Regions from separate parts of the Lysinibacillus sp. NPDC096212 genome, predicted to be linked through region 1. Evidence: riboswitches for the same ligand, from Rfam matches in the RefSeq annotation. Region 1 holds a riboswitch; each other region holds the start of a gene.
The links. A riboswitch is a leader RNA that binds a small molecule or an ion and turns the genes downstream of it on or off. The one in region 1 is predicted to bind S-adenosylmethionine.

Region 1 (8,562 bases):
AAAAAAGAAATGTTCAGATATCAGCTACGTTGGAATCGCCCAGTTCAGTGAAAATTAAAGAGCGTAGAATTATTTATCCCCTCCAAGTAACGACTTGTGAGGGGGTTTTTTATAGAGTTGCTCTATATATCACAAAATGATATATTATTTAATGATATATCATTTTGTGATATATTGGAGGTGTAGACAATGAAATCATTAGAGCAGTTAACAGATTCTGTTTTTTATATTATGGCTGCCTTAACGGAGCCTCGCCATGGTTATGCTGTCATGAGTTTAATAGAGGAGACAACAAAGGGGACTTTCGTAGTTGGTCCAGCATCCCTTTATACAATTATTAAAAAACTATTATCTGAACAACTTATTCAGCTACATGATGATTCGGATTCTCGGAGAAAGGTCTATGTCTTAACGGATAAAGGTCGAGAAATATTGCTCGAAGATATTGAAAGAAGAAAGGTCATGATTCAATTGGCAGAGCAGGGACTACAAAGGGGGCAAAAATAGTGCGAAATAAGAGATATATGGCATCATATGGTTTAGCTTTTTTTGAGGAGCGCGATATGAAAGAATTAAGTGAAAAAGCGGCAAATGGGTGGCATTTAAAAAGATTTCGATGTGCTGGCTATGGGCTAGAGAAAGGTGAACCAGAAGACGTCATTTTTAGTATTGATTATCGTAAATTACCGAAGGATGAAGAAGAGGAGTATTTTGAGCTATTTGCTTACGGTGGCTGGACACATGTTTGTTCTAGTGCAGATATGCATATTTTTAAGGCAGCACCAGAAACTACACCCATATATAGTGACGCTGAGTCTTCTATTGATAAACTAGCGCGTCTTGCAAAGCCTGTAAACCTAGCTGCATCTATTTCTCTTGCTATAACGATGGTTTTGTGGATATTTATGATGTTTACCACTGGGACAATTCAACACGTTGCAGAGCAAGGATTTGAATATTCCTTTATTTTTACTGTTCCAGCAGTGATGACTTCTGGTGGAGTATACTATCATATGTGGAAGAACCTACGATTAAAATCAAAGCATATATAAAGAACGAACAGCTGAAGTTTATCAGCTGTTTTTTTCATGTTCGGTAAAATGAGGGGGTGGGTTTCTGTTTCAACTAGGCGATTTCGATGAGCCGCTTGGTCCAAGCGTAGTGTTATGAAGAAAAGATAAACTGAACCACAGGAAAAATTTGACTTCGTGCCGAAGTATTAGTATGTAGAATATAGATATCTAATTATTTCGAAAATAATTGGGGTGTTTTAGATCATTATATTACAATCTAGGCATGTCCAATGTTTGATGACAATATAATAGTACAGTTGCCTACATTAATTAGTAGTACACTTGCAAAGTAGGAAAACTATAACTAACTACTCAGTGAGAAAGGATAGGATGGAATGAATATTGGGAATAGTGTTGCGCTTATTGTAAGTCTGATTTTTTCAAGCATTTTGGTTCGGGCAATATATCGCGTTTTTGTGAAAAAGAAAGTACCTACTATGACCTATACACCATATGATGATGCCATGAATGGTAGAGGTAAACATGACAATTAAGTGAGTGGTTACAAACATCAAACAGTAAGCTGCAGGCTTCATGTAACTAATAGTATAAAATATGAGAATCTACTATTATTTCAATAAGAAATAATAGTAGATTATTTTTATTTTATCAATGATAAGATTTACGAAGGAATTTTATCCTGTATTTGGTATTATTTAATCAAGGGACAGTCAATAATTTTGTGTAAATGACAATCCAACCTTTTCGTATAGATCAAAGAATGATTTTGTTTTTAGGAAGGTTAGTTTCAGACATAGCCGAGGTTGATTATGTAGGTACAGCCCTTACTTTTCAAATGTGTATTGGTTTCTTACTTACTATATTTTCAATAAATCTAATCCCTATTATACTGAGGATCATTGGATGGGAGTGGATCTTTACAATATTAGCGATTGGACCTATTCTTGGAATTGGATTTATGTTCAAATATAGACGCTACGAAATAACTAATGAGAAAGTGTAATTGTAACTTTTAAGTATTATCTCTATCACAAAAAATGAATAGCCTCAAATAAAAAATCCAATCGTTTTGATTATTTCTTTCAAAACAATTGGATTATTTTAATGGTAAAACAATATTTTTTTTTAAGTGATGAAGCTCAGGCTTTCTTTTCTTTCGGGTATCCGATGAGGATAGCAATGGTTCCGCAAATTCCTATAAGGACTGGATAGAAAGAGTATTGCAGCATGCTCACTGGCGATATTCCGGCTACGCTTGCGGCTGCCAGGAATTGGGCTCCGTATGGCAGTAGACCTTGGATCGTACAGGAGAAAATATCTAATATACTTGCGGATTTTCTCGGCTCAATCTCATACTGTTCAGCAATATTTTTTGCAAGTGGACCAGCAATTAAAATAGCAATCGTATTATTGGCCGTAGATAAATTTGTTAAACCCACTAGGCCGGCAATGCCAAATTCAGCACCTTTTTTCGATTTAATCCTTTTTGTTGCAAGGTGAAGTAGAAAGTCAATCCCTCCGTTAAACTTAATAACCTCCACCATTCCAGCTATTAATATCGCAAGGAATGCCATTTCATACATGCCTGACATTCCTTCGCCGATCTTTTGAAAAAGGCTCATTAAGTGATAGCTGCCATCCGCTAAGCCAACAGCCCCGGCAAGAACAATCCCAGATGCCAGAACAAGGAAAACATTCATTCCAGCTAACGCTAAAATAATAACCAAAACATAGGGAACAATTTTTACCCAACTATAGCTTAAATGCTCCACTTGTGCAGTTTCACCCATTGTGATAACTCCTAAAATAAGGCTCGTTACAATAGCTGCCGGCAACACAATCCAAAAATTCACCTTAAATTTATCCTTCATTTGTGCACCTTGTGAACGAACGGCAGTAATTGTTGTATCTGAAATAAAAGATAAATTATCGCCAAACATCGAACCGCCAACAATCGCTGCCATTACTAAAGCCATGGAAAGGTCGATATGCTCGCTTATCCCAACTCCAATTGGAGCCAGTGCAACAATCGTTCCCACCGATGTACCCATTGATAGGGAGATAAAGCAGGCGATGATGAACAAGCCTACGACAAGTAAGTTTGGCGGAACGACCGATAAAGCAAAGTTTACAGTGGAGTCCACTGCCCCCATGCCTTTTGCTACCGCTGAAAAGGCACCAGCCAAGAGAAAAATAATGACCATCAGCATGACATTTAAGTTTCCTGCGCCTTTGCAAAAAATATCAACCTTTTGCGCAAACGATTCTTTTCGATTCATTGCCAAAGCCACAGCGCCTGAAATAGAAATGGCTACAATGACAGGGAAGGCGTAAAAATCACCTGTAATAACCCCTGAACCAATAAATAAAATTAAAAAAACAACAAATGGGATCAGCGCCCATGGATTCTCTTTCTTCATGTCTACCTCCAAAAAATAAAATTGGACACGTCTTTTGTCCATTCTTTTTACGATAAAAAGGCCTCTTCTTGTAACAACAAGAAGAGGCCTTATATCTATAAAACACTCCTCTTATCTATCAAGCCTTTGCCTGCTGGATTTGGCACAGTAACTTAAATCATAAGTTCCGCTGCCGAGATTTCATCGGGCCAGTCCCTCCATCTCTCTTGATAAGAAGCAAATATATTATTTTTTTTCACAATAATAAATATTATAATAAAAAGTCGATTTTTGCAACATATTTTTAATCAAGCTTGGTTTAAAAGCTATATTAATTAAGGAAATTGAACAAGTAAGAGGTTTAGAGGATAGGAAAGCGTGAATTTTTGGTGTCGCTGTTTTTACGCAGCACAACTTGATTTAACAACTGAAAGGGGGAAAAAGGAGGCGCCCTTAGAATTGGAGGGGCGCCTCACCTAAAACATTTGTGGTAAAAATTCCGTCATAAAGCGTTGATTTTTACGTAGCCATATTTTTAAAATCATACGATGTGTTAGGAGGCGTTGTCTTTTTTGTGGTCTAGCCTTTGCTTCTATTAAACTTTGTAGTAGAGTGCATGTTTCTGTTGCCAATCCTTGAGGATCAACGAGGACGTCAAGTTTATAATCAATTAACTGAGCAGCCTGAACCTTTGCAAGTAATTGTGCAAAGCGAGTATTCATTTCTGGAAAGTTTTCTTCTAGTTCTAAGTCGATTAAAGTATATAATGTTTGTTCAATTTCAGCTTCGAGCGCTTGTAATTGTTCAATGGACGGCTGTGTCAAAAAATCACCTCTAGTATTTCAAAAATGCTGCTACACAAGGACAAAGCCAAGTGCCGCGAAAAGTAAACCGAATAAAACTGTAGTGCATATATAAATAATCGCTTGCCTCCATTTTTTCTGCTCTAAGAGTTGCAAACATTCAAAACCAAATGTTGAAAAGGTCGTATATGCTCCTAAAAAACCAAGCCCTATAAACTGCCAAATCCAATCATTTGGATGTAATGCAAATAGAAAGCCAAGTGCAAAAGAACCTGTTATATTAATAAAAAATGTTGCCCATGGGTATGTATGGACAATCAATCTTCCTAGATAAAATCTTGTTAGTGCACCCAAAAATCCACCGATACCAATCATTATCATACGAAGCGCCCCTTTGCTAGTTTAAATCCTAGCCATGCACAAGCTAAACCGCCAAAAACACTTACAAAAATATAAAGAACGGCTTGTAGCCATTTACTATCCTGCAAAAGTAATAGCGTTTCTAAAGAAAATGTTGAAAAGGTTGTAAAAGCACCAAAAAAGCCAGTACCAATTCCTATAATAACAGGTGTTCGCTTTGTAAACGTTGTAAATAGCCATGCTAAACAAAAGCAGCCAATTAAGTTCATACAAAGTGTCGCAAATGGAAAACCACCGTTATTTGAAAGTACTAGACCAAGGCTATATCGACAGATGGCACCCAAAAATCCGCCGATTCCAACAGCTAAAAATGATTTCAAAGTAAAGACTCCTTATTAAAATGTCTATATTAAAAAGTGTATCATGAGATACCCATTTTAGATAATAGTTAGGCGTTAAATTAAAGTTGGGTGATAAATTAAAAAAGTTAGGCGATAAATTTAAAAATTAGGGCGATAAACCTTGAAATTGTTCCGATAAATTGATTTGGACCCTATCGAACTAGCTTTGTTCGACAGGGTCTTCCAGCGATGTTTCAATAACATGTTTTAATTGAAAAATAGAAGATTGTTGACTTTCGCTCTTCTTGAAAATAAAGACAGTTTCTATTATTTCGTTTAACTGCGGCAAACCATAATAGTAAATGTTGGAGTAGTAGTAAAGGTTAATTAGTTAACACAGCCAATCGTATTGTCTATTTGTAGGAATCAAGGACACTTCTTACCGATTTTATTTCCTTCATCGTAAAAGGAACTTGATTCTTTTAGCCACTCTGCCATCGCACGTGTATACATATAGCATCTGCTTCACACAAGTAGTGTAACAGATGAACTTGTTTCTGCTGTTGCAATCATGTCATAATTTATTACTATGATTGATTATTAACATTGTCAATGACAGTATCGAAGTCTTTATTGGAATCGACACTTTCAGTTATTGTAAAAACATAACCATCTGGATCTTCTATCGTTAATTCTTTTGCATTCCATGGTTGAACTGTCGGCTGTTGAATGATTTTCGTTTTATTTTCTAGTGCAGCCAGATAAATACTATGAATATTATTAGAGAAAACATTAATAATGACAGAGTTAGAAGTGCTGACTTCTTCATCCTTTAATAACATTAAATCTTGATACTTGGCTCCTCTCAAATGTGTCATGGAAGTTGTTCCGTTCGCATCTGGGAAATCAAATACCGAATTGAAATTGAGTACGTTTGCATACCATTCCTTTGATTTTTCAATATTTCTTACTTTTAGCTTTACGAATAAGGGCATTTGATAAAATTCATTCATGTTTATTTCCTCCTTTAGGTTCATACAAACTAACCATAAAGGCTTACGTTGCGTTAAAGTCAATACAAAAAGTTATAGGTTTGAAATTCTAAATTTAAGGTGCCTAGTTTACTTTGTTCCAAGATTGTAATTGTAGTAATTCATTGCTTTAAAGCGTTAATTATTTCCTGAAAAACGTAAAAAATAACAGTTAGTTGGTTGACAAATATTTCTAAAGTGTGATAATCTTCAAGAACACTATAACAATCTTAAGTAGAGGAGGGCATGACGATGTTAATTTTACCAGTATCATATCAAAGCACAACTGCATACATTGTCCATGTCTTCTAACTTTTTTATTTTGCGTTGCAAATAAAGGGCATGGGTAACTCCTGACCTTTTATGAAGAGACACATGCTCTTTTTTTGGGTATGTGTCTTTTTTGTTGCAAAAAAGGGTTGTAGTGACAATGAAAAAGGAGTGCATGTGTATGCGAAACAAAGTACAAAAAATGATTTTCATCAAGGTATTTCTGGATAGTGGGTAGCACAGCTTTAACAGCACTAGAGAAAGAAGGTTATAACGTATGTTTGATGTTTTAAGTAAATTAGGCTGGTTTTTTAAGAAATATTGGAAGCAATATTCTATAGCTGTCGTGCTATTAATGATTGCGAGTGGCTTAGAAGTTGTTCCACCGTATTTACTAGGGTCAATTATTGATATATTGACTGCTGGAGAAATGACACCAGCTATTTTAACGAAGTATATTTTGATTTTCGTGTGTATCATTATTGGGGGTTATGCCCTTAATTTTGTGTGGCAATTCAGATTATTTGAAGGGGCTATTAACTTAGAGAAAATTTTACGTCGAAACCTTATGCAGCATTTTTTACGCATGACACCGACGTTTTATGAAAAAAATCGCACCGGGGATTTAATGGCACGTGCGACTAATGATTTAAACGCAGTGTCGTTGACCGCTGGTTTCGGGATTATGACATTGGTTGATTCCACAATCTACATGGGCTTTATTATTTTTGCCATGGGTTTTATGATTTCGTGGAAGCTTACTTTTTTTGCAATGCTGCCAGTACCGATCATGGCTATCCTTATTCAATATTTAGGGAAGATTGTGCACGAACGCTATATGAAGGCGCAGGATGTTTTTGGAGAGCTGAATGATAGTGTTCTAGAGTCGGTTGCAGGTGTGCGGGTTGTACGGGCATACGTACAAGAAAAAAAGGACGAAACAAATTTTGCAGAGATGAGCGAGATTGTGTATGAAAAAAATATGCATACCGCAAAAATTAACGCCTTATTCGGACCGATTACAAAGGTCGGTACGGGGATTAGTTATGTTGTAGCGCTTGGCTATGGTGCTCATTTAGTAGCAACAGAGGCTATGACAGTTGGGCAGCTTGTAACGTTCAATGTTTACTTGGGGCTAGCAGTTTGGCCAATATTTGCAATTGGGGAACTTATCAATGTGATGCAACAAGGTAACGCTTCTCTTGATCGTGTACAAGAAACGCTAAACTATGAGGCGGACGTTCGGAATATTGCGAATCCACGAATGATTTCGACACCAAGTGCAATTGGCTTTGATGATTTAACATTTCAATATCCAATGAGTCAGGTGAAAAATCTCCAGGAAATTTCGCTGTCATTGAAAAAGGGGCAAACACTTGGAATTGTTGGTAAAACAGGAGCGGGTAAAACGACCTTCTTACGACAATTATTACGCGAGTATCCAATCGGCGAAGGACAGCTATCGATTGATGGAGTCGATATTACTGCACAAACGAAGGAGCAGTTACTCGACTGGATTGGTTATGTTCCACAGGATCATGTTCTATTCTCACGTACTATTCGTGAAAATATTTTATTTGGGAAAGAGGATGCTACACAGTCTGAGTTGCAGCAGGCGGTTCGTGCAGCATACTTTGAAAAGGATTTAAAAAATTTACCAATGGGCCTTGAGACACTTGTTGGTGAAAAAGGTGTATCTCTTTCAGGTGGTCAAAAGCAACGTGTTTCAATTGCGCGTGCTCTTATTAAAGACCCTGAAATTTTAATGCTTGATGACTCGCTTTCTGCTGTAGACGCCAAAACAGAGGCAAGAATTATTGAGAATATACAGCGAGAACGACAAGACAAAACGACGATTATTACAACGCATCGTTTATCAGGAATTCAGCACGCCGATTTAATTATCGTGCTAGATGAAGGTCAAATTGTAGAGCAGGGAACACATGAGCAGCTTCTTTCACAACAAGGATGGTATAAAGAGCAATTTGACCGTCAGCAGCTAGAAGGAGGTGCCTCATGAGTACGAGTCAACGTTTAACACGCTATGCAATGTATTTTAAAAAACCGATACTACTTGGACTATTTTTCTTAACAATCGCCGTCTTTACGGAGCTTGTTGGGCCGTTTATTGCGAAGCATATCATTGATAATTACATGACAATTGGCCACATTGAATTAAAACCAATTACTTGGCTATTAGTTGTCTATTTACTTTTAGCAATAGCTACAGCTGTTTTACGCTATTTTATGTATATCTATTTACAAATGGGTGCCAACCGTGTTGTACAAAAATTACGTAAGGATGTATTTGAGCATATTCAAAC
Region 2 (8,562 bases), on a different contig from region 1:
TTATTATAAAGTTGAATGTGTAGGCGATAATGCCTATTTCGTGATTTTGGTATAAAGATGTTTCTTAATGTAAAATTACAAGTATATTGATTGGGGAAATATAGGATTATTATTAAGCAACAAAGGGGAGTCACTCAACACTCGCCTGTAGTGGAAAATGACATTTATATCAGGGTGATCGGAGTAGGGCTGAGCGACTTCTTGGAGATCATCGTCACAGGTGTTACCCGAAGTGGGCCATGTTATGGTGAGGTTCCTCTAAATGATATACCTAATAAAATTGTGTAAAACGATAAGGAGCGAACGATGGATTATAAAATTGTATTTTTTGACGTAGATGGAACGCTTGTTAATTATGAAGATGGTCGTATTGAAGAAAGTACAAGAACCGCTATTAAGCAATTAAAAAACAAAGGAATTCATATTGTTGCTGCTACAGGAAGACCCTTGTCAATGTGCCAAGATTTAAGAAACATAGGCATAGAAACGTTTATTACAGCTAATGGTGCCCATGTTAAGTATCAAGATCGAGTAATACATAAAATGCCTATTGCAAAGGAAATTGTCCACGCAGTTAAGGCTTTTGCTGAAGACAATAAACAAAGTCTATCATTTTTTACAGAACAATTATCGATGAATAACGTCCAAGAAGAAAAGACATTAAAAGCTATGCAAGAAACATTATCTTTGCTAGAGTTTCCTGATATTAATGAAGATATTTTAACGCAAGAGGTTTACTTAATGTGTTTATATGGCGATGAGGATATTGAGAAAAAGTATACTTCAAAATTCCCTCATTTATTATTTAAAAGGTGGCACCCGTATATTACAAATGTTTTGCAACATGATGTTTCTAAATCTATTGCTGTCCATGCTGTACTAGATTATTTCGACTTGAGTCCTGGGGAAGCACTTGCTTTTGGTGATGGAGATAATGATATTGACATGCTGGAGCAGGTTGGCTTTGGTATTGCAATGGGCAATGGTAGTGAAGCATTAAAAAATGTCGCTAATTATGTAACGAAGAAATCAACTGAGGATGGTATTGATTATGCTCTTCGGGAGCTACAAATAATTTAATAGAGTAGTAGCCGAGAAATGAGATTTATAGCATGAATCGACCACTATACAACATTGGAGAAAGTTTTTAAAAAGAAATAATTTTTCCATCTATACAATCTACAGGCAGTGATAATAAATCCTGGAGAAAATTGTATTAAAGTCATAATACTCATAATATTGTTTGCTTTGAGTTATTATAAAGCTATCTGTAAAAAGAAATTCATTATGCTTTAGGTGGGAAGGATTTATGGCGCATCACGTGCAATCTCTAATAGAACATTACGGGTATTTTGGCATCATTCTTATCCTAGTTGGCGGGATTGTTGGGCTGCCACTTCCCGATGAGATATTTTTAACATATGTAGGATATAGCGTATATAAAGAAACCCTCGCACATATTCCAGCTTTAATCAGCGCTATGGTAGGTGCGGCAGGGGGAATTACTCTGAGCTACTATATAGGCTATAGATTTGGGCTACCGTTATTGCAAAAATACGGTCCAAAAATCCACATTACTGAACAGAAAATTGACTTTACTAGAAAATTATTTGCAAAAATAGGGCCGGGATTATTATTAATAGGATATTTTATTCCTGGTGTGCGTCATCTTACAGCATATATTGCGGCTATCAATAATTATCCTTATAAAAAATTTGCTTTCTTTGCCTATACGGGAGCAGTTATTTGGACATTTACTTTTATTACCTTAGGAAAGGTACTTGGGGAGAACTGGCGTTATGTTGGGGTATATTTATCCCGCTACAGTATTTATCTTATAGTATTGTTCCTAATACTAATGTTAATCGTTTATTTTATTTTCAAAAAAAGGAATTCGCCAAAGTAAAAAAGGTCTGATTCAATACCTACTCAGGTTGTGAATCAGACCTTTTTATCTTTTAAGGCAATATTGCAAATGAACGCACAGGGAATCCAGAGGCTTTCTCAGGCTTTGGTACAATATTGAAAATAGCAGCACCTTTTGGAGGGAGCTTATCCAAATTTGTCATGAGCTCAATTTGGTAAGTATCTTGCTCAAGCACAAAATATTCGCCATCTAGCTTACCATTTTTACGAAAATCTGTTGCTGAATCCGTATCAAAGGTTTCGTGGCCAATAGCACTTACTTTTCGTTCGCCGAATAAAAATTGTAACGCTTCTAATCCCCAGCCAGGAATATGATTATTGCCATCAGCGTCTTTGTTGCTGAAAGATTCTTTATCTGGCCAACGTTTACTCCAATCGGTACGCAACGCAACAAAGGTACCTGTTTCAATTTCCCCATTTTCAGCTTCAAAGTCAAGAATATCTTGAACACTTAACGTGAAGTCGTTATTTACTTCGGCTTCTTTTGATTTATCAATAACGATTAGTGGTAGCACTAGTTCTTTTAGCTCCAATTCCTCTAAATAGCGTGTATCTCGCACAAAATGGATAGGTGGATCGATATGTGTTCCGTATTGCCCAGGGAAAGTGAATTGCTGCGCAAAGAAGCCATCATCATGGGAAAATAATGTTTCAAATTTTGCATCATCAAACATAAAGAAGTGGGGCGAATTAGGACCAAATGTATGTGTTAAATCCACCCATTCTTTCGATTTCAATAGTTGAATTGCTTGTAAAAGTTCGTTTGCCATAATATCTTCCTGCTTTCTTTTAATTATTTTTGGATGTAACAATAAAAAAGAGCCCTCCTTGTAGAAAGAGGACTCTTGTGCAAAGCAACTAAAGTAAGTCTTCTCATCTTCAAGGCTAAATTTCGCCAATTGGAATTAGCACCATACCTATAGGCTGGTTGCTGAGACTTCATAGGGCCAATCCCTCCGTCTCTCTTGATAAGAAAAAACAATATAAGAATTTTCAGAAATAAAGATTACAAACACTTTAGCATATTTATTTATAGTTTACAAGTTCAATAGGGATACAAGGTTAAAATTCATAAAGATGCTAAAGGCAAAAAAAGTGGCCCTCTTCAAAGGGCCAACTCTTCACCAATTCAAAATTAATGTTAGCTTACAACAGCCTTGATCAGTAAATGTTATTCGAAATCCATCTGGTGTATAGTTCGTTTCGAATTTTAAAGTAATGCCTGTTGACGTGATTAATTTTTCAACTTCTGTTTTATTTGATTGCTGTGCTGCGTTCATAAGATCATGTGCAAATGGCTCGGATTCATCAATTTTATCCGTAAGTATCTGTGCTTGCTTCATAATAGCTTTGATCCGTTTCGCAGAAGTCTTCAATCTATTTGTATTGACGGGTGGAAATGGACTTCTATTCGTTGGGTTTGTTGGCATTGCTAGCTGTCTAAAAGGTTGTTGAGTAGTTGGTTGATTGGCCATTGCCCATGCCCATGTTGGATAATAATTAGGATAGACAAAATACGGATAAGGATTGTAATACAACTAAATTCCTCCTATCCTATGCTGATACCATATATTATGTACAACAAAGGCTTTCGGTGTTTCCTGGGGGCATCCGATGAACCGCTTCACTCCAGGGTCTCGTCTGCCCAAGGAGTCACCCGTTGATAAAAACTGAAATTGTTCCGATAAATCTTCAAAGTTTGTTTCTATCAAAGAGTAACCATAGAAATGTAGTAGCTGCGGCAAGCATCACCATGCCGAATCCGTATATAGGTGTATGAGCTAATGATTGGTGGCGAACGATGATTCCTCCAATGTATGATCCTAGAAAAATACCAATGTTAAAGGCTGAAATATTTAATGCTGAAGCCATTGAAATAGCTGATGGTATATATTTTTCTGAAAGCTGAACGGCATAAAGCTGTAATCCCGGTACATTCATAAACATAAATAGCCCCATCATAAAGACCATTATTAATCCAACGATTGATGATTCTAAAAAGAAGTTGATGCCGAGTAGTGCTAATGCTAAGCCGATAAAGATAATAAAGATAGAACGTAATGGATTATTATTAGCAAAATGACCACCCAGTGTATTACCGATAGCAACACAGATACCGAATACAACTAAGATAATGACAATTGCTTGAGGTGAGTAGCCCATATATTGCTCTAATATAGGGGAAACATATGTGTATACTACAAACACGCCGCCGTATCCGATTGCTGTAATAAAGAGAATTAATAGCATTTGTATGTTCCCTAATACTTTCCCGATATCTCGAATAGATATTGGTTTACCTTTCGATAACTGACTCGGCACAAGCAGAGTATTACTAATTAACCCGATAATACCAATTAAAACAATGAAAATGAATGACATTCGCCAGTCAGTTACTTGTCCAATAAAAGTTCCTAGCGGGACGCCTGTGACAGTTGCTAATGTTAACCCTGTGAACATAAAAGCTATTGCACTTGCTCGTTTATTAGGTGCCACAACATCTGCAGCGATTACAGAGGCAATAGACATAAACACGCCATGTGCTAATGCTGAAATAACACGGCCGGCAAGTAGTAATGAGAATGAGGGTGCTAGAGCTGCAAGTAAATTCCCGATAATAAAAAGCACCATGACGAGCAGCAATACATTTTTACGACTAAGGCGCGATGTTAAGGCTGTTAAAAGCGGTGCACCAATAGTTACACCTAGTGCATATATGGATACGGTTAAACCCGCAGTACTTAACGTTATACCGAAATCTTCTGTAATTAATGGTAGAAGTCCGACGCTTATAAATTCTGTAGAGCCAATACCAAAAGCACTGATCGCAAGTGCGAGTAATGTTAGTTTAGCATTCGGCACTTTTGTATTTTTCATTCTATTAATATCTCCTTTGATTTTTTGTATAGTATATAGTAATATTCATACATGCCTAAAAGTTATATAGGGTACTTTTAGTTACTTTTGAATATTACAGGGGGTTTACAATGAAAAAAGTTTATAATATCGGTGTTGAAGCCACTCTTGAAGTCATTGGAGGCAAATGGAAACCTATTATTCTTTGTCATCTTAACCACCATGGTCAGATTCGTACGAATGAATTTCGCCGATTGATTCCAGGCATTTCGCAAAAAATGCTAACAAGCCAGTTGCGTGAATTGGAGCAGTCTGGATTAATTAATCGTAAGGTTTTCAATCAAGTACCGCCAAAAGTTGAATATTCATTAACACCTTATGGTCAAGAGATGGACCCTGTGCTGAACATCCTTTGCACTTGGGGTGAAAAACATATCGAAGTGCTACAAGAAAAAGGTGAAGATGTTCTGTTAATGCAACGGGATGAAGATATCGCAATAAAGCATACATCTTAAATAGATTGGAAAGAGACTGTCTAAAAAGTTTTCTATACTAAGAAAATAAGACAGTCTCTTTCACGTTTACATAGCTATCGTTTACATGACAAAATCAAACTCATCTGGGTTTGGTCCAACACGTTGATCTAGATTCATGGCGTTAATGATAGTCATCTCTTCATCAGTTAGTGAGAAATCAAAAATATCAGCGTTTTGAATCATACGTTCTTTGCGCACAGATTTTGGAATTGTGACGATACCATTTTGAATATCCCAGCGCAAGATAACTTGAGGGTTTGATTTCCCGTATTTTTCAGCTATTTTTGAAATAGTTTCATTTTCAAGAAGTCCACCTTGCATTAATGGTGCCCAAGCTTCCATTTGTATATTGTGCTCTTCGCAGAATGAACGTACCTCAGTTTGTTGTAATCGTGGATGTAATTCCACTTGGTTAATAACTGGTGTGATACGAGCTGTTTTCAGAAGGGCTTGTAAATGTGACACATGGAAATTACATACGCCAATAGCTTTAATTTTCCCTTGATCGTATAAATCTTCGAGTGCTCTCCAAGCTTCTGCAAATTTATTTTTACCTGGCCAATGAATAAGATATAGGTCTAAATAATCTAGCCCTAATTTTTCTAAGCTGTCTTCGTATGCTGCAATTGTCTCTTCATAGCTCAAGCCATCGTTCCATACTTTTGATGTAATAAATAAATCCTCACGTTTTAAACCAGTAGTTGCTAGTGCCTGACGAATACCTTCGCCAACCCCTGCTTCATTACCATAAATAGCGGCAGTATCGATACTACGGTAACCAACCTCGATCGCATTTTTTACCATTTCTGCTGTAACATCATTCGGTACTTGAAATACGCCTAGACCCATACCAGGCATTTGTAAGCCGTTATTTAATGTAATTTTATCTTGTAAATGATTAATCATTTTTCTGTCCTCCGATTTTCGTTTGTGCTTTGTTGCTTTCTTATTATGCTTCCATGCCATTGCAAAAAAAAGTACGCACTTTTTAGTTTCATAGAAACGTGGAGGTAACTTTTGTGAGATATCAATGGTTCGCTATAAGAAATTTTTATTAGTTTACGTGGTTCAGCCTTCTATATGCGTTACAATTAATGGCAGAAAATTGAATATTTGAAAATAGTTGGGGACTCATGGTAATAACAAAAAACTTGGCAAATCACTTAGAAAAGACCGAAATAAAGATGTTTGAATCAAGGCTGAATGCAATTAAGGAAATTCAGGACAATGCTATGAGAGTTGAGATTGGCCAATTTGATGGTGCCTATGCTTTCTCCATAAAAAATATCCCCGGTCCCTCTTACAATGTGGTAAAAGGTAATTGTTTTAGTTCAAAGAATGCCATAGATAAAATCCTTAACTTTTATAAGGAAAGAGAAATACCAGCTCGTTTTGATTTAGCGCCACAATACGCAAATGCTACTTCACTACAAAAATTACATAACGCCGGTCTTTTTCAGAGTGATCTTCATGCAACATTATATTGTGAGCTAAATGAAGGAGAGGGTAGGGAAAACAAAGAATTCTTCCATTAAAATAAGACAAATCGATGAAGCCGAATTTGATCGTTACGGAAATATCTATGTTGAAGGTTTTGGTATGCCAGCATTTTTAGCAGAAAGTGTCACAGCGAATAATAAAGTTTTGTATGACAAACCAGGTTGGTCGTTTTATATCGCTTCTTTTCAAGATGAGGATGTTGGTATCGGCTCCTTGTATATAAATGATGGGACAGCCATATTAGCTGCATCTGCCGTGAAACTAATTGCCCGTAATCAAGGGATTCACCAAGCATTCATACAGTTTCGTATCAACGAAGCTCTTCAACAAAATTGTAGTTTAATGATAGGTCACGCGAAATTTGCATCCATAAGCCAAAATAATATGGAGCACTGTGTGGGCTGAAAATGGCTTATACAAAGAGTATATGGACAGAGGCAACATGAGTGGATTGCGGAAGTTAGAAGGGGATTTAACCCTTAGGAATATTACATTTTTTCGGATTCAGATAGGTCGCTGCCACCAACCTGGTATAAAAGTTTTTTATGCGAAATCAGTGATTGGTGATATGAAAATACCCGGCAATTATTATTACATATACATATTTGTTGTAAAAAGAGGTGTTAAAAAGACTACATACTTAGATCTAATTGAAGTTCTTCTAAATTTAGAGGATACAAATTAATACATTTGATGATAATTAATAACTTTTTAATAATTATTTTTTATTCTGTAAATAAGAGTATTTTAAAACGAAAATTTTGAAAAATTCCAATGTATGTATTTTAGGTAATTTGAAGATCATTTCAATTTGTTAATAAACGAATTGAGTAAGTATCCAAATCTGTATAAGAACATGATATTAATATGCTTTAGTTAAACATTTTGATGAGAGATTTCTCATTCTATCCAAAAAACATTGTGCTGTAATTTTATTAATAAAGGGTAATTACTCATTTAAAGTTTATGGTTAAAACCAATAATGCACTATAGAGGGAGGTAGTTTTTATGGAAAAAATCGCTTTAGTCATTTCTATGTGTGCCTTGTTAGGTACATTTGTTGTCTTTCTTTATGAATTTATAAAAAACGGTAAGTTGGTATTTGAGTCTAAAATAGTAAAAATTTTATTCGTCGTTTATGTTGTTTTCTTTTTTGTTTTTGTGATTGGCTATAACTCTAAATAAGCATTTCTAAATTAGGAATTTCATTGCGTAAGCCGATGATGAGTATTTGAGACACTACAAGTTCTTTTTGAATTGTTCAAGTGGCATACTGTTTGCTGTTGCTACGTGTAGAAAAAATCTATAATACGCTAATTTTTCGTAGGGTATTTATGGCACATTATGTGTTATTTAAAAATATTTAGAGGAGACATGTTTAAATGATTTCAATTATTGATTTAAATTTACAAACAAAAAAACAAATAATATTAGAAGATATTAATCTTAACTTCAAAGATGGGAAAATATACGGTTTGTTAGGTCCTAATGGCTCAGGGAAAACAACTTTATTTAAATCTATATTAGGTTTAACTAATTATGATGGGGAAATATTACACAACAATAGACCTATAAAAGATGCGCATATTGGTAAATTAATTGAATATCCCATGTTTTATAATAATTTAACCGTGTTAGAGAATTTGAAGCTTCATGGAGCATACACAAACCTTGAAAATATAGATTATAAGGAAATCCTTAATGGTTTTGACATTTATGAAGCTAAGGATAAAAAATATTCGGA
Region 3 (8,562 bases), on a different contig from region 1:
AAAGGATATGACATTTGTCATACCCTTTATCTTTTCGTCAAAAGAATAAACATTAAATAATTTGTATCAATAAACTAAGGTTGATTTTCACTCCGAGTTGGCGCTTTCCGCGGGCTTGGCTTCAATCTCCTCGTCACTTCGTTCCTGCGGGGCTTTCAGCGCAAGCTAATCCCGCAGGAGTCGCCACTCTCCGTGAAAAATCAACAACTCCTCATCATTAACATAAGTAGACAAGCTAATCCAAAAGAATAAAACTATTTATTAAAATACGATACTCCTCTCAAAATGCTGAATGTCGGGGTCAATTATTATTCAGCTTTATGCAAATAAACTAGAGTTTGCCCTCAATATGAAAGAATATGACATGTCATACCCTTCTATACTTTTGGTCCGGTTAACTGTAGCTGATAAAATACAAGATCTAGCCACTGTCCAAATTTATAGCCTGCATTCTTTATTGTACCCGCGTATTCAAAGCCTAGTTTTTCATGTATTTTAATGCTTCCGATGTTTTCACCATCAATGCCCGCTACGAGTGTTTTCACACCTTGCTCTTTGGCAGTTCGAATTAGCTCTTGCATTAATTGTGACGCTATCCCCTTTTGGTAATGATCCTTATGCACATATACAGAGTGCTCCATTGTGTGCTTATAACCTGGATATGGACGGAACTGACTATATGTTGCAAAGCCGGCTACTGTGCCATTTACATCAAACACTAGCAGTGGATTTCCGAATGTTTGCTGCTCCGTGAACCATTGTCTTTTTTCTTCTAACGATTGTGTTTCATATCGATAAACGGCTTTGCTCGTTAAAATAATGTCATTGTAAATATCTAAAACACCAGGTAAATCTTTCTCTTCCATCAATCGAATCATCATGCTCACGTCCTACTTCAATTATGCCGAGGCTTTAACCTCATTACATAAAGTTATACCACTTTTTTCTAGCATTACACATTAAAATATCGAGCATCTGGATGTGCAAAGACAATTGCTGAAACAGAAGCTTCCGGCTCCATCATAAAGCCTTCCGTTAAGTGAACACCAATGTCCTCTGGTTTTAATAAGCCAAACAATTTCTCTTGATCCTCCAAGTTCGGACATGCTGGATAGCCGAATGAGAAGCGCTGTCCTTGATATTTTGCCGCGAAACGATCACGCATTGTAAAATCTGTTGCATCTGGGAAGCCCCATTGATCACGAATTTCTTGGTGCATACGCTCTGCAAAGCCTTCCGCAAGCTCAAGGGCTGTAGATTGTAATGCATGACTTTCAAGGAATTTCCCTTCCTCTTTTAGCTGACGAGCCTTCGTCATAACCCCTTGGCCAGCTGTTACCACCATTAAGGCAATATAGTCCATTTCACCGCTTTCAACTGTTTTCAGGAAATCTGCAAGACATAAAAACGGTTCAACTTGTTGACGTGGGAAGGTAAATCGTTCAATTTCTGTTTTGCTATCTGCTGGATCATAAACGACTACATCATCCCCATCGGCTTGTGCAGGGAAAAACTGATACATACCTGATGGTTTCAATAGGTCCCTTTGTAAATAATCGTCGACTAACTCTTTTAACTCCGTTGCTCTTGCATCGCCAGCATCAAGTAATTGCTGCACTTGACCTTTTAAGCCTAGGTGATGTCCTAGTAATGTCCGCATATTAACATATGGATATAAATGCGAAACAGCATATCCTCTCTTTACATGGCGTCGCACATCTGCTGGTAGAAAGACAGACGATTCCTTTATTGTACGTACAGGCTTTACTGTTACTTCTTTTGTAGGGCGAGCCGCTCTTTTTTCGTCTGCCTCTAAGCGTTTTTCACGAGATTCCTTAATTTCAGCTAAGAAATCTGCACGTGTATCTGTCCCCATTAGCCGATTTGCCTGCTCTAATCCTTGCATCGCATCCTTTGAATAAATGACAGGTCCATTATATTCGCCAGCAATTTTTGTTTCAGTAAAGCGACGGGATAATGCCGCTCCCCCTACTAAAATAGGTACGTCAATTCCCGCTTCTTTAAAATCCTGAGCTGTAATAACCATTTGCTGTGCTGATTTTACAAGTAAGCCTGAAAGCCCGATGAAATCTGGCTTCTCCTTGCGAATCGCTTCTATTAATTGGGAAGGTGTTACTTTGATACCCAGATCAATGACCTTAAAGCCATTATTACTTAAAATAATATCGACAAGGTTTTTCCCAATATCATGCACATCGCCTTTTACAGTTGCAAGAACCATCTTCCCCTTGCCAGCACTCTCTTCATCTTTCTCCATAAATTGCTCTAAATGTGCTACTGCTGCTTTCATAACCCCTGCTGATTGTAATACCTCTGCTACGATGAGCTGATTATCGTTAAATAAGCGGCCAACCTCTGCCATTCCATCCATTAAAGGTCCATTAATAATAGCAAGCGGCGTTTCGAAAATTTCACGAGCAGCCTCTAAATCCTCAATAAGCCCTTCCTTTGTACCTTCTAAAATATAGTAAGCTAAGCGACCTTCTACTGTTTTAGGGATATCTTCCTCTGTTTTTTCCTTCTTTTTATCGCGATAGAAATCCGTGAAGACGGCTAATGTCTCATCATTTGTATGAAAGAGTAAATCATTTGCTAGCTTAATCTCTGCCTCAGGAATAGATGCATAACGTTCTAGCTTCTCCGTATTCACAATTGCATAATCTAAACCAGCCTGTGTACAGTGATATAAATACACGGCATTCAATACTTCACGACCTACTGGTGGTAATCCGAATGAAATATTACTTACACCAAGCACCGTTAATGTACGTGGCATTTTCTCCTTAATAAGGCGAATTCCTTCTACTGTTTCAAGCGCCGAGCCAATATACTGCTCATCTCCTGTACCTACTGGGAACATTAATGGGTCAAAAATAATATCTTCAGGAGCAATACCCCATTTTTCTGTTAACAATTTATAGGAACGTTCAGCAATCTCTAGCTTGCGATGTCGATCAACCGCCATGCCTTGCTCATCAATTGTCCCCACTACTAAAGAGGCCCCATATTTTTTCACTAGCGGTAAAACTGCGTCAAAACGCTCCTCACCATCCTCTAAGTTAATAGAATTAATGATAGCTTTCCCTTGAGAAAACTTAAGTGCTTCCTCAATTACTTTTTCATCTGTCGAGTCAATCACAAGAGGTACTTTTACTTTTTTTACAACCTCCTGCATAAAGCCACGAATATCCGCTAGTTCATCGCGGTCAGGATTTGCTAAACAAATATCGATAACATGTGCTCCATTTTTCACCTGAGCACGCGCGATTTCTGCCGCTTCCTCAAACTTCCCATCAATAATTAAATTTTTAAACTTACGAGAGCCGATGACATTTGTCCGTTCTCCAATAAATAATGGACGCATAGAGTCGTCATACACCAATGGCTCTATCCCTGATACTACATGACCATGGGTTGCATCTGGTAATTGGCGAGGCTTTTCGTCCTTTAGCACCTCTCGGATAGCCGCAATATGTGCTGGCGTTGTACCGCAGCAACCTCCGACAATATTTAGCCAGCCCTTTTCTGCAAAGCCTTTTAGCTTTTGTGACAATGAATCAGGTGACTCATGATAGCAGCCTTCCTCATCTGGTAAGCCCGCATTCGGGTAACAGCTAATATAGCCTGTTGAAAGCTCTGCTAATGAACGAATATGATCAGTCATAAACTCTGGTCCAGTCGCACAGTTTAAACCAACTGATAATGGTTTAATATGCTCGATGGAAATGTAAAAAGCATCAATTGTTTGACCAGCCAGTGTCGTTCCCATCGGTTCAATTGTTCCCGATATCATCACAGGTAGCTCTTTTCCCGTTGCTTCAAAGGCACGAGATACCCCCAATGTTCCTGCCTTAACATTTAGCATATCCTGACTAGTTTCTAGCAACAGAACGTCCGCCCCGGCTTCGATTAATGCCTTTGCCTGAACATAGAAGTTTTCCTCTAACTCATCAAATGTAATACCACCTGTAACCGATAAGGTTTTTGTAGTTGGTCCCATAGCCCCCGCTACAAAACGTGGCCAGTCGGATGTTGAAAACTCATCCACTACTTTGCGTGCAATTTCTACAGCGCGTTTATTAATCTCTTCCGCTTTCGCACCAAGATCATATTCATTTAATACAAGTGGAGTACTTCCAAATGTATTTGTACAAATAATATCTGCTCCAGCCTCTAAATATTTTCCATGAATTTTTTCAAGCACATCTGGTCTAGTTAGCACGAGATTTTCATTACAGCCATCATATTCCTCGCCGCCAAAATCCTCTGCTGATAAATTTTCATTTTGTAGCATTGTTCCCATTGCGCCATCAAGAATTAATATTCGTTTCTCTAGTTGCTCTTCAATCATGTGCTTAGCCATTTATACTTACCCCTTTTTTCTGTTCATCCAATTGCTCAATAAATTTCATTAATTCTAGCGTCATATCATAGCGTAAAAATGGTGTGATGAGGTAAATACCATTGAAATATTCCGCTGCTACTTCTACTAATTCTTTAGCAATTGCAATTCCTTCTAGTGTTGCGCGTTCCTTATCATCGCCACAAGCCCTCATACGTGCTAATGCATCATCAGATAGTTTGATGCCTGGCACTTCATGATGTAAGAACTCCGCACTTTTATAGCTCGTTACTGGCATAATGCCTATATAAATTGGTGTTTCTAAATGCTTTGTCGCCTCGTAAATTCCCACGATTTTTTCCTTTGTATAAACAGGCTGTGAAATAAAATAATCTGCCCCATGTTCAATTTTCTTTTCTAATCGAGAGACAGCGCGATCTAGTACACGTACATTAGGATTAAATGCAGCCGCTACAGAGAAATTTGCCTTTTTACGAAGCGGTTTCCCTGAGAACGATACACCTTCATTTAATTGTTTTATTAATTGGATCAGCTCCATTGAAGATACGTCATAAACGCTAGTTGCTCCTGGGAAATCGCCTACCTTTGTCGGATCTCCAGTAACTGCTAAAATATCATGAATCCCTAGTGCATTTAATCCCATTAAATGTGATTGAAGACCAATTAAATTACGATCTCGGCATGTTATATGGGTTAACGGGCGTACCCCGTGTGTTTCTTTCAGTAAGGCACCCATTGCGACATTACTAATCCTTGGAGAAGCAAGAGAGTTATCGGCCATCATGACTACATCTGCGCCCGCCTCATATATTTTTTTTGCACCTTCAATAAAGCCTTCAATTTCTAAATGTCTTGGCGTATCTAACTCCACAATAACCGAGCGTTCACGTTTTACTTTTTCATGTAATGGCTCATAATTTGCTGGCTCTGCCTCACGGACAACCTCTACTTTTTCTGGTTTTGCATACTTTTCCTCGACCGGGGATAGCTCCTCTAAGTACTTTTTCACTGCAGCAATATGCTTTGGTGTCGTTCCACAACAGCCACCAATTAAACGTACCCCCTGATCACGAAGCGCTACAGCTGCTCGACCAAAATAATCTGCCTCCGACTCATAAACGACACGCCCATCCTCCAAATCAAGAAGAGAGGCGTTCGGATACGCTGACATAAATGCCTTCTCAGGAAGCTCTACTCCTTCAAATGCTTGTATAGTATGGTGAGGGCCTAAGCGACAGTTAACTCCTACGATATCTGCACCTAACGCTTCAAGTTTATATAAGGCGTTATTTAAGCTCATTCCATTTTGCAAAATTCCGGGTTCGTGCATAGAAACTTGAGCGATAATCGGTAATTTCGTTTTAGCTCGCAGCATTGTTAAAGTCGCCGTTAGCTCTTCAAAGTCATAATAAGTTTCAAGTAAAAGACCATCTGGATTTCCTGCCAGTAAAACTGTTGCCTGCTCATCAACGGTTGCTAAAATTTCTTCTAACGTTGCGTCACTTTTACGAATACCACGGATTCCTCCAATTGTACCTAAAACAAATTGTCCACCATCTGCCGCTGCTCGTTTTGCAATCGTTATAGCAGCTTCATTAAACTGCTGTACACGAGATTCTAACCCATAGCGGGCTAATTTTATGGCATTAGCTCCGTAAGTATTCGTCTGAATAATATCAGCACCAGCTGCAATATATTCTCTATGAATCTTTTCAATTAATTCAGGTCTCTGTACATTCATTTCCTCATGACAGTACTCCAAGCCGTAGCCGTATAAAACTGTACCAATTGCACCATCTGCTGTTAGAACTTGCGTTTTTAACCTTTCAAGCAATTCCATAAAACTAACCTCTCTTCCCTAATCTTTAAAATAAAAAAAAGCCTTCTTTCATAAAAAAAGAAGGCTTTTACGTCATTTCGTAATTGTTTTCCTTCTCATCTTCGACACACGGTCTTCTGGATTTAGCACCTGACATTAAGTTGGTTGCTGAAGCTTCATAGGGCCAGTCCCTCTGCTTCTCTTGATAAGAATTTAGTATGAATTTTTTAAATAATTAAAAGAATCATATCGTTTACGAACGATTGAGTCAAGACTATTTCACTGAACAAAGGATAATTTTTACGAAATTTATAATATTTTGATTTATATCAAACAATTACGATAGTTTTTCTACAAGTTCTTCACCAATTTTTTTACCGTTTTGAATACATGCACCTATGCCTACTCCAAAATATGAGCATCCCGCTATTGATAAATTTGGATAGTTTTTCTCGAGCTCTTGTAAGAGACCTTGCAACGCTTCACGATGTGCCAAGTCGTACTTCGGCATCTGGTCGATCCATTTTGTCACGTCAACAACAGTTGGTTTTTCCTCAATCCCCAAGCTTTTTCTTACATCCTCAAGAGCAACTGCTGCTAACTCTTCATCTGTCATCATACGCAATCTCTCATACTCAGGGTTAATGCTCTTATAAAAAAGTCGTACAAGTAATTTCCCTTCTGCAGAGGTATGTTTCCACTTGCGGCTTGTCCACGTTGCTGCATTACAAATAACATCCGAATTATGTGACACAATATAGCCTGTTCCATCTGCTGGCAATCTATTATCGGGAACATCAAATCCTAAATAAATCGTAATGGCGGATGCAGTATTAAATTGTTTAAAATAGCCGTTCAACGATTCATCCTGTAATAAGCTTTGTACCGCTTCATTTGGCAGTGCCAATACAACATGATTTGCTTCAATCATTTTACCGTTTGCTAACGTAACAGAGTATAGATTCTCCTGCTTTTTAACACTAGTAGTGGCAATCCCTTTTATAATTTCTACATCCGTTAATGTTTCTTCAAGTCGATCAATTAGTGACGATAAACCATTTTTAAATGAAATAAATTTTTTGTTGGAGGCTTTCACAAATTGTTTCCTGTTTGCATCAAAACCTTTAATAATACTACCGTAATCGTTTTTGTAATCGATTAAATACGGTAAAGTCGAAGCAATTGAAAGTTGATTTAAATCTCCAGAATATACACCTGCAAGTACCGGCGCTATTTGGTTTTGAACAAGCTCCTCACCTAAATAATACGTTAAAAATTCCCCAATCGAGCTTTCTTTTGTAAACCTTTCATTCGGCATTGTTAAATCCTTTAACGCTTCTTTTTTACCTTCCTCAGATACAAGCGTGCTTTCCTCGAGAGATTGTAGGCTCATAGGAATACCGAACGTTGAGTCTGCTGGGATAGCATGTAGCTCATTATTTGTGTAAATATACGAAATACCTGTTTCGTTGTACACAAGATTTTGTTCAAAGTTTAGTTCCTCTACTAACTCCATGACACCTTTATGACGCGCTACAATAGAATCTGCTCCAGTTTCCATGATGAAGCCTTGTTCATATGCAGAGTGAAGCTTGCCACCAAGGTATGTATTTTTTTCAACAAGTACAAGTTTTACATCTAAGTTTTTCTCCTGAACTTGGCGTTGTAAATAATGCATCGTACACAATCCCGTAATTCCGCCACCTAATACAACAACTGTTTTCATATTAACCGCCCCTATTTTTAGTTCTTTATTTAGTATAAACTTTTTTTATCAAAAATTACGTTAAACCCTTTACAAATTTAGCAAAAATGGAGCTATCCAGCACATTGGACAGCTCCATTTTTTTATATTCAAATAGCATATATTCGCTAGAGGCTTTTATCTCCATAACGGAAATTATATATAAACAATTAATATAGTGTTATTTGTGCCTTAAAGTGTGTAGCGCCTTAATAGGAAACAACAATTTTCTTTGCCTTTTGCTTTTCTCTTCATTAATTTAAATTTTGTGCAAAGCTAGCTAGTTTTCCAGCTGAGTTTTTCACTTCGTTAAAGGCAATACCTAATTCACTTAGTACGTCTACTATTGCTTGTACTTCTTTTTCCATCCGACCATTTTGGTCTTTCGCCTCGGTCATAGCTTCTAATATGTTAGTAAATTGCCCTTCCGTTTGAACCATATTTCCCTCACCAGACGCTACCTCTTCTTGAATATTACTAAGCGACTGAACAAGTTTATCTGTCCGCTCATTCGTTCTATGTAGTAACGTTGCTACCGATGTGACAGATTCCTTTGTTTGATTCGATAGTTTTCTCACTTCATCTGCAACAACACTAAAGCCTTTACCCGCTTCT
Region 4 (6,922 bases), on a different contig from region 1:
TCACCAATGTGATATCGCGAAGTCCTTTTATAGATGTTGCCCCCGCTAATGCGATTGAAACTTTTAATTCATCATATAAATTCGTCATTACTTTTTCGACTCCTTGCTGTCCTGCTAATGCAAGTCCGTAGACGAAGGGGCGACCGATGGCAACTGCATCTGCTCCTAAAGCGAGTGCTTTAAGAGCATCCATACCACGATATACACCGCTATCTAAAATAACAGGAATTTGCCCATTTACAGCTTTCACAATGCCAGGAAGTGCATCAAGTGAACCAATTACGCCATCCAATTGGCGGCCACCATGGTTGGATACGATAATTCCGTCAATGCCGTTTTCTATAGCTAGTTTTGCGTCTTCAGGATGTAAGATTCCCTTTAACAAAATAGGGAGATTCGAACGGCGCTTTAATTCACGTACATTGTCCCAATTTAATGTTGGATGGAATATATTTTGCAACACGCCTTGTACATATGACTCAAATGAATCATCTGGTAAGGAAGCAGTAAAAATAGGGTCATTCATATAGTTTCCTCGTGCATACCCAAGCTTTAATGGTGAAAATTGATTGCGAACATCTTCTTCACGCCAGCCAAGCATGACTGTATCTACAGTTAAAACGATAGCCTCAAAACCGGCAGCCTCGGCTCGAGCGGCCATACTATAGGCAATTTCCTCATTTGTTGACCAATATAATTGAAACCATTTAATAGCAGTGGGAGCTGTTTGTGCCACATCCTCGAGTGCGTAGCTTGAAACTGTGCTTTGAATATAAGGGATTTTTAATTGATCAGCTGCACGTGCTACGGCTAGCTCTCCTTCGTCATGCGCCATTCTGTTCATGCCAACAGGAGCAAATAAGAACGGAGTTGGGTGTACTTTTCCGAACAGTTCAATTGATGTATCAATACTTGAAACATCCTGTAAAAAGCGTGGAATAATAGAGTATTTTTCAAAGGCTGTACGGTTATTCCTTAATGTTTGCTCACCGCCAGCGCCTGAACGGATGTAACCAAACGGACCAGCTTCCATTTTTTCTGCAACTGCCTTTTCTAAATCTGCAAAGCAAATAGGAAAGGGGGCTTGTGCATTAATATTTTTTAATAGTAGATCGCTATGTGTTGTCTTTGTCATCATAATCCTCCTACTAATCTTTTTTTAACTTCGCAGCAAAGCGGTTACCTATTGATTGAATAATCTGAACAAGAATGATTAAGATAAACACTGTCGCATACATTACATCGACCTCATAGCGTAAATGACCGTAACGGTATGCGAGATCACCTAGACCACCAGCACCAACCATTCCTGCCATTGCTGTTGCTCCTATAAGACCGATTGTGGCAATCGTTAAACCTAAAATAATGGATGGGCGCGCCTCTCGTAATAAGACATTCCAAATAATATGACGACGTTTAATACCCATTGCTGTATAAGCTTCCACCACACCTGGATCAACTTCTAAAAGTGCCGTTTCCATAAGTCGCGCAATATAAGGCGTTGTATAAACAACAAGCGGTACAATAACACCTTTTACACCAATAGTTGTGCCGACGATTAGCTTCGTAAACGGTAAAATGAAGAATAGTAAAATAATGAACGGTACAGAGCGGATAATATTAATAAATAAATTGAAAAATTGATAGAGAAATTTATTTTCAAACGATTGTCCTGGGCGAGTTAAAACAATTAAAAGCCCTAATGGGATCCCTATTAAAATAGAGAAAAATAATGAAATCCCGACCATTTGGAAGGTTTCGATAATGGATTTCCCAATAACATCTGACCAATCTGCAAAGAAGCTTTGAATGCTATTCATTTAATTCGCCTCCTAATTCCTCAACGCTTACTCCGTTTTCTGTAAAATACTTAAGTGCTTTTTCTACGATATGTGCTTCACCGTGTAGATGCACGACAATATTACCGACAATGCCGTTTTTTAATTCAATGATATTGGCGGTTAAAATATTCGGTTGAACATCATAAACTTTACTCACTTCTGCTAGTAATGGTTTCCCTGTACTTTCACCAAGGAATGTTAAACGAATAACACTTCCTGAAACATTTAATTGCTCGATAAGGGAAGGGGATAAATTACGTTGAGAAATGGTATTTAAAAACTTTCGTGTCGTTGGATGCTGAGGCTTTGAAAATAGGTCTATAGCAGAGCCGTATTCCACAACCGCCCCTGATTCAAGAACAGATACATCGTCGCAAATTTTTTGAATAACATTCATTTCATGTGTAATGAGTAAAATAGTGATGCCTAGCTCGCGATTAATTTTCAAGAGAAGCTCAAGAATGGCGTCAGTTGTTTCGGGGTCGAGTGCACTTGTCGCTTCATCACTGAGCAAAATCTCAGGCTCTTGGGCAAGGGCACGTGCAATAGCGACACGTTGCTTTTGACCACCTGAAAGCTGGCTAGGATAGCTATCTAATTTCTCTGTTAGGCCAACAATTTCTGCATATTTTGCAACGCGTTTTTTCACTTCGGAGTCGTTATAGCCTAGAAGCTTTAATGGTACCGAGATATTGTTGTAAACAGTCGCTGTTTTTAAAAGGTTAAAATGCTGGAATATCATCCCGATTTTTTGACGAGTTTTGCGAAGGTCGTTTAGAGAAAGGGAAGTAATATCTACATGATCGATTAATACCTTTCCTGTTGTTGGACGTTCTAATAAATTGACACAGCGAATAAGAGTACTTTTTCCTGCACCACTGTAGCCAATAACCCCATGAATTTCACCTTTTTTGACATGCAAGTTAATACCATCTACTGCTTTGACGATACCATTTTTAGTTTTAAATTCTTTTGTTATATTTTCTAGTTGAATCATACGGTGATATCTCCTTTCTTAGTCCTTCTATAAATCAAGAATCTGCTAGCTTTCCTGTAGGAGTCCCGCAGATTCTTGATTTTATGAATGGTCCTTAATCGTCACTTACCAGCTTGGAATTACAGAGCCTTGGAATTCTTTTTCAATAAAATTGCGTACCTCATCAGATTGATAAGCTTCAACAAATTTTTTGATCGTTGGGTCATCTTTGTTTTCGGCACGTACTACAATGTAATTCACATATGGAGAGTCCGTAGATTCTAAAAGAATGGAGTCTTTTTTAGGATTAATGCCAGCATCAAGAGCGAAGTTTGTATTAATAGCTGCTACATCTACTTCACTAAGCTGTTTTGGAATTTGTGCAGCCTCTAATTCAATGAATTTCAAATTCTTTTTGTTTTCTTCCACATCGCGAATAGATGCTGTTAAGTCTGCACCGTCTTTTAATTTAATATAGCCCGCCTCTTGAAGGACAAATAGAGCACGAGCCCCGTTTGTTGGATCATTTGGTAATCCGAACGTTGCACCATCAGGAACGTCATCAAATGATTTATATTTCTCAGAGTATATGCCTAGAGGATTTAAAATTGTTTTTCCAACTGGCACTAAATCTGTATTGTGATCTTTGTTAAATGTCTCGAGGAATGGCTTGTGTTGATAACTGTTTACATCAAGATCGCCCTCTGCTAACGATGTATTTGGTAAAACATAATCAGAGAAAGATTTTACTTCTACCTCTAAGCCATTTTCTTTGGCAACTTTTGCTACAACCTCAGCAATTTGTTCGTGTGGACCAGAAGTTACACCTACTACAATCTTATTTTCATTAATAGCCTTACTTTGACTATCCTTACTATTTTCTTTAGTACCACAGCCTACTAATGCTGCTACTAATGTGAGACTTGCTAAACCTAATAAAATTTTATTTTTCTTTTTCATGAAACATACCTCCAAAGTTTTTTTATCGGTTTTTGAAAATAAAAAAAACTCTCTTAAAAAAATTAAGAGAGGCTCATAAAAAAGTGTCCTCTCTTATCTTTCAAACGATGATCGTTTGCAGGATTTAGCACCTTCCTTAAAAAAGGAGGTTGCCGAGCTTCATAGGGCCAGTCCCTCAGCTACTCTTGATAAGAGATTTATAATATTTTTTTGTAAATCCGATAGAACTAATATAAATTATAGGATATAGTAAGTCAATTGAATTTTTAAAATTTTTTATTTTGTTATAATATTTAGTTGCGAAAGAATCCGCAAGAAAGAGACAAAACTGTTCCCATAGCAAGTTTGAGCTAATGGAACAGTTTTTCGGGTAGAGTCTACTTCATGAGTTAAATAAGTTTAATTTTTCAATTCTACTGATCGCTTCACGTAAGCGGTCTTCGCTAACAAGTAAGCCAACCCGCACATAGCCTTCACCATATTGACCGAAGCCATTGCCTGCAGCTACTGCGATATCAGCTTTGTCGAGCAATAAATCGGCAAATTGTTCACTCGTAAAACCTAATGGAACAGGGAGCCATGCAAAGAAAGAGCCTCTCGGTGCTGTTACTTGCCAACCAATTCGCTGAGCTTCTTCGATCAGTACGTTTCGTCGACGCTCATAAGTCGCACTTAGCTTATCCACGCAACTCTGGGAAGCAGTAAGTGCAACTGCCGCGGCTTGTTGCACGGCAGGGAATTGACTACAAAATAGATGATCTTGAATAAGGTTAATGGCTGCAACAATATCAGGGTTACCAACTGCAAAACCAATGCGCCAGCCTGCCATATTATACGTTTTGGATAATGTATACATTTCGATACCGACATCTTTTGCACCGTCAGCTTGCAGGAAGCTGATAGGTTTATTGCCGTCAAATCCAATCGCCCCGTAGGCAAAATCATGTGCTACGATAATATTGTGCTCTTTTGCAAAGCGTACTGTTTCCTCGAAAAATTCAAGTGTTGCAGTACCGCCAGTTGGGTTATTCGGGTAATTCAAGTAAAGCATCTTCGCCTTTTCTTTTACTGCATCGGATAAAGCATTATAATCAGGCAGAAAATGATTTTCTGCAAAAAGAGGCATAACTTCAAAATTAACATCACCTAATACGACACCTGATAAGTAATCTGGATATCCAGGATCGGGTAATAGCATAGTATCACCGGGGTTTAAAACGGCTAACGGTAACTCAACAAGACCAATTTTCGTACCACCAAGAATAGCTACTTCTGTGTCAGGATCAATGTCAACATTGTATTCGCGTTTGTAGAAACTTGCAGCTGCTTGGCGTAATTCTGCTATGCCACGAAATGGAGAGTATTTATGATTTTGAGGATTTTCTGCCGCCTCCTGCAATGCTTTAATAATATGTGGAGGAGTGGGTTGATCTGGATTACCTTGACCAAGATTAATAACATCACGCCCTTCAGCAAGAGCAGCGTTTACTTTTTGCACAAGTGCTGCAAAAAATTGAGTTGGAAGTAGCTGTAGTTTTTTTGAGAATTCCATGCATGTCCACCTTTTTCAGAATATAATAATTATTAAAGATATGATGCACATAATATTACTTTTTTTAGTAATTGTCTAGAGCCCAATAGTTTATGAGGTGAGGAAAATTGAACAAAGTCTCGTATTTTATCGTCAATGCTTTTACTACAGAGCTTTACAAGGGAAATCCCGCAGCAGTCTGTTTACTTGATTCACCAATACCTGAGTCGACCATGCAGAAAATTGCTCAGGAGATTCCCGTACCAACAACAGCTTTTGTCCAAAAGAAGGATCATGATTTTTTTCTTAGATGGTTTACGCCAGCAAAGGAAATACCAATTTGTGGACATGGAACAATCGCTAGCGCTTTTTTACTTTGGAAACAAGGAATTGTACCCGTCAATTCTTCGATTACATTCCAGACTGTAAGCGGTCCTTTGCAAGCAAATTGGTTGAATGAACTAGTTGAAATAACAATTAAGAAGTACCAGTTAGAAGAGATTGAATGTCCTTTGGAGCTTGAGGAATGGCTTGGTGTGAAACCAACATATGTAGGGAAAACAGAATTGGATTATATAGTGGAGCTAAGTCACGAAGAGTATATTGCAGATTTCAAAGCTGATTTTCATGCGATGAAACAGTTCCCGGTACGTGGTGTTTGTATTACAAGTCGTTCTAAAGATGAGGGAATTGATATAGTCTCAAGATTCTTTTCTCCAGCACAAGGCATTGATGAGGATCATGTAAATGGTTCCACTCATGGTGCGCTAGGACCTTACTGGTGTGAAAAATTATCAAAAGAAAGTATCGTTAGCAAACAGCTTTCAAAACGTGGTGGATTATTGTACGTTACACCAAAAATAAAAGATGTGGCAATTGCGGGTTCGGCTGTTCAAGTATTGAGTGGTGAAATATTAATCTAAATATTTGAGCTTAAACCATGGAAGTAAGGTTGATTTATTGTAGTATAAATACAGAACAGTACTGTCTAGAGGAGGAATAGTAATGAAGATTGGTTGTATCCAATTAAATGTAGGTTTTGGCAAAGTAGAAGAAAATTTTGCTCGCGCTGAGGACAAAATTCGTGAAGCGGCAAAACAAGGTGCAGAAATTATTGTACTACCAGAAATGTGGAATTCAGGCTATGCTCTTGAAAAATTATCAGAGCTTGCAGATGTGGATGGAGAGCGTTCGAAAGCATTTTTATCAAACCTAGCGAAAGAGCTTGGCGTACATATTGTTGGTGGCTCTGTTTCAACGAAGAAGGGCGATAAATTTTACAACACGATGTATACGTTTGATAAAAATGGAGAGTTAGTAGGTGAATATAACAAGGCACATCTTTTCCGTTTGATGGACGAGCATTTATATTTAGAAGCTGGGGATGAGATGAATCGCTTTGCACTTGGAGAAATCGAGGCTGCAGGCGTGATTTGCTACGATATTCGCTTCCCAGAATGGCTACGTGCTCACGCCTTAGAAGGTGCAAAGGTCTTGTTCGTACCGGCGCAATGGCCGACACCGCGTATCGATCATTGGAAAACATTGTTGCAAGCACGTGCCATTGAAAATCAATGCTTTGTGATCGCTGTTAATCGCATTTCTAGAAAGGTA

Region 2: another riboswitch for S-adenosylmethionine. It lies ahead of ACIQ7T_RS24480 (cyclase family protein); the one in region 1 lies ahead of ACIQ7T_RS11680 (Na+/H+ antiporter NhaC family protein).
Region 3: another riboswitch for S-adenosylmethionine. It lies ahead of ACIQ7T_RS25150 (bifunctional homocysteine S-methyltransferase/methylenetetrahydrofolate reductase); the one in region 1 lies ahead of ACIQ7T_RS11680 (Na+/H+ antiporter NhaC family protein).
Region 4: another riboswitch for S-adenosylmethionine. It lies ahead of ACIQ7T_RS12810 (MetQ/NlpA family ABC transporter substrate-binding protein); the one in region 1 lies ahead of ACIQ7T_RS11680 (Na+/H+ antiporter NhaC family protein).

The regions. Positions count from the first base shown of each region.
Region 1 is NZ_JBIWFQ010000010.1:17,870-26,431, forward strand. It holds gene ACIQ7T_RS11660 (PA2928 family protein) at 1-51, shown strand, start outside; gene ACIQ7T_RS11665 (PadR family transcriptional regulator) at 190-507, shown strand; gene ACIQ7T_RS11670 (DUF2812 domain-containing protein) at 507-1,052, shown strand; gene ACIQ7T_RS11675 (DUF3951 domain-containing protein) at 1,409-1,567, shown strand; gene ACIQ7T_RS11680 (Na+/H+ antiporter NhaC family protein) at 2,174-3,454, opposite strand; SAM riboswitch class I at 3,563-3,670, opposite strand; gene ACIQ7T_RS11685 (hypothetical protein) at 3,910-4,257, opposite strand; gene crcB (fluoride efflux transporter CrcB) at 4,288-4,617, opposite strand; gene crcB (fluoride efflux transporter CrcB) at 4,614-4,976, opposite strand; gene ACIQ7T_RS11700 (VOC family protein) at 5,525-5,950, opposite strand; gene ACIQ7T_RS11705 (ABC transporter ATP-binding protein) at 6,516-8,258, shown strand; gene ACIQ7T_RS11710 (ABC transporter ATP-binding protein) at 8,255-8,562, shown strand, end outside.
Region 2 is NZ_JBIWFQ010000035.1:23,822-32,383, forward strand. It holds gene ACIQ7T_RS24470 (Cof-type HAD-IIB family hydrolase) at 307-1,080, shown strand; gene ACIQ7T_RS24475 (DedA family protein) at 1,310-1,906, shown strand; gene ACIQ7T_RS24480 (cyclase family protein) at 1,959-2,696, opposite strand; SAM riboswitch class I at 2,797-2,901, opposite strand; gene ACIQ7T_RS24485 (YuzC family spore coat inner layer protein) at 3,048-3,464, opposite strand; gene ACIQ7T_RS24490 (MFS transporter) at 3,619-4,803, opposite strand; gene ACIQ7T_RS24495 (winged helix-turn-helix transcriptional regulator) at 4,914-5,297, shown strand; gene ACIQ7T_RS24500 (aldo/keto reductase) at 5,379-6,224, opposite strand; gene ACIQ7T_RS24505 (hypothetical protein) at 6,452-6,853, shown strand; gene ACIQ7T_RS24510 (hypothetical protein) at 6,813-7,223, shown strand; gene ACIQ7T_RS24515 (hypothetical protein) at 7,827-8,003, shown strand; gene ACIQ7T_RS24520 (ABC transporter ATP-binding protein) at 8,201-8,562, shown strand, end outside.
Region 3 is NZ_JBIWFQ010000038.1:6,123-14,684, reverse strand. It holds gene ACIQ7T_RS25160 (GNAT family N-acetyltransferase) at 378-878, opposite strand; gene metH (methionine synthase) at 953-4,384, opposite strand; gene ACIQ7T_RS25150 (bifunctional homocysteine S-methyltransferase/methylenetetrahydrofolate reductase) at 4,377-6,224, opposite strand; SAM riboswitch class I at 6,317-6,415, opposite strand; gene ACIQ7T_RS25145 (protoporphyrinogen oxidase) at 6,541-7,929, opposite strand; gene ACIQ7T_RS25140 (protoglobin domain-containing protein) at 8,202-8,562, opposite strand, start outside.
Region 4 is NZ_JBIWFQ010000011.1:89,181-96,102, reverse strand. It holds gene ACIQ7T_RS12825 (alpha-hydroxy acid oxidase) at 1-1,135, opposite strand, end outside; gene ACIQ7T_RS12820 (methionine ABC transporter permease) at 1,149-1,820, opposite strand; gene ACIQ7T_RS12815 (methionine ABC transporter ATP-binding protein) at 1,813-2,838, opposite strand; gene ACIQ7T_RS12810 (MetQ/NlpA family ABC transporter substrate-binding protein) at 2,944-3,777, opposite strand; SAM riboswitch class I at 3,868-3,972, opposite strand; gene ACIQ7T_RS12805 (pyridoxal phosphate-dependent aminotransferase) at 4,160-5,329, opposite strand; gene ACIQ7T_RS12800 (PhzF family phenazine biosynthesis protein) at 5,437-6,231, shown strand; gene ACIQ7T_RS12795 (carbon-nitrogen family hydrolase) at 6,314-6,922, shown strand, end outside.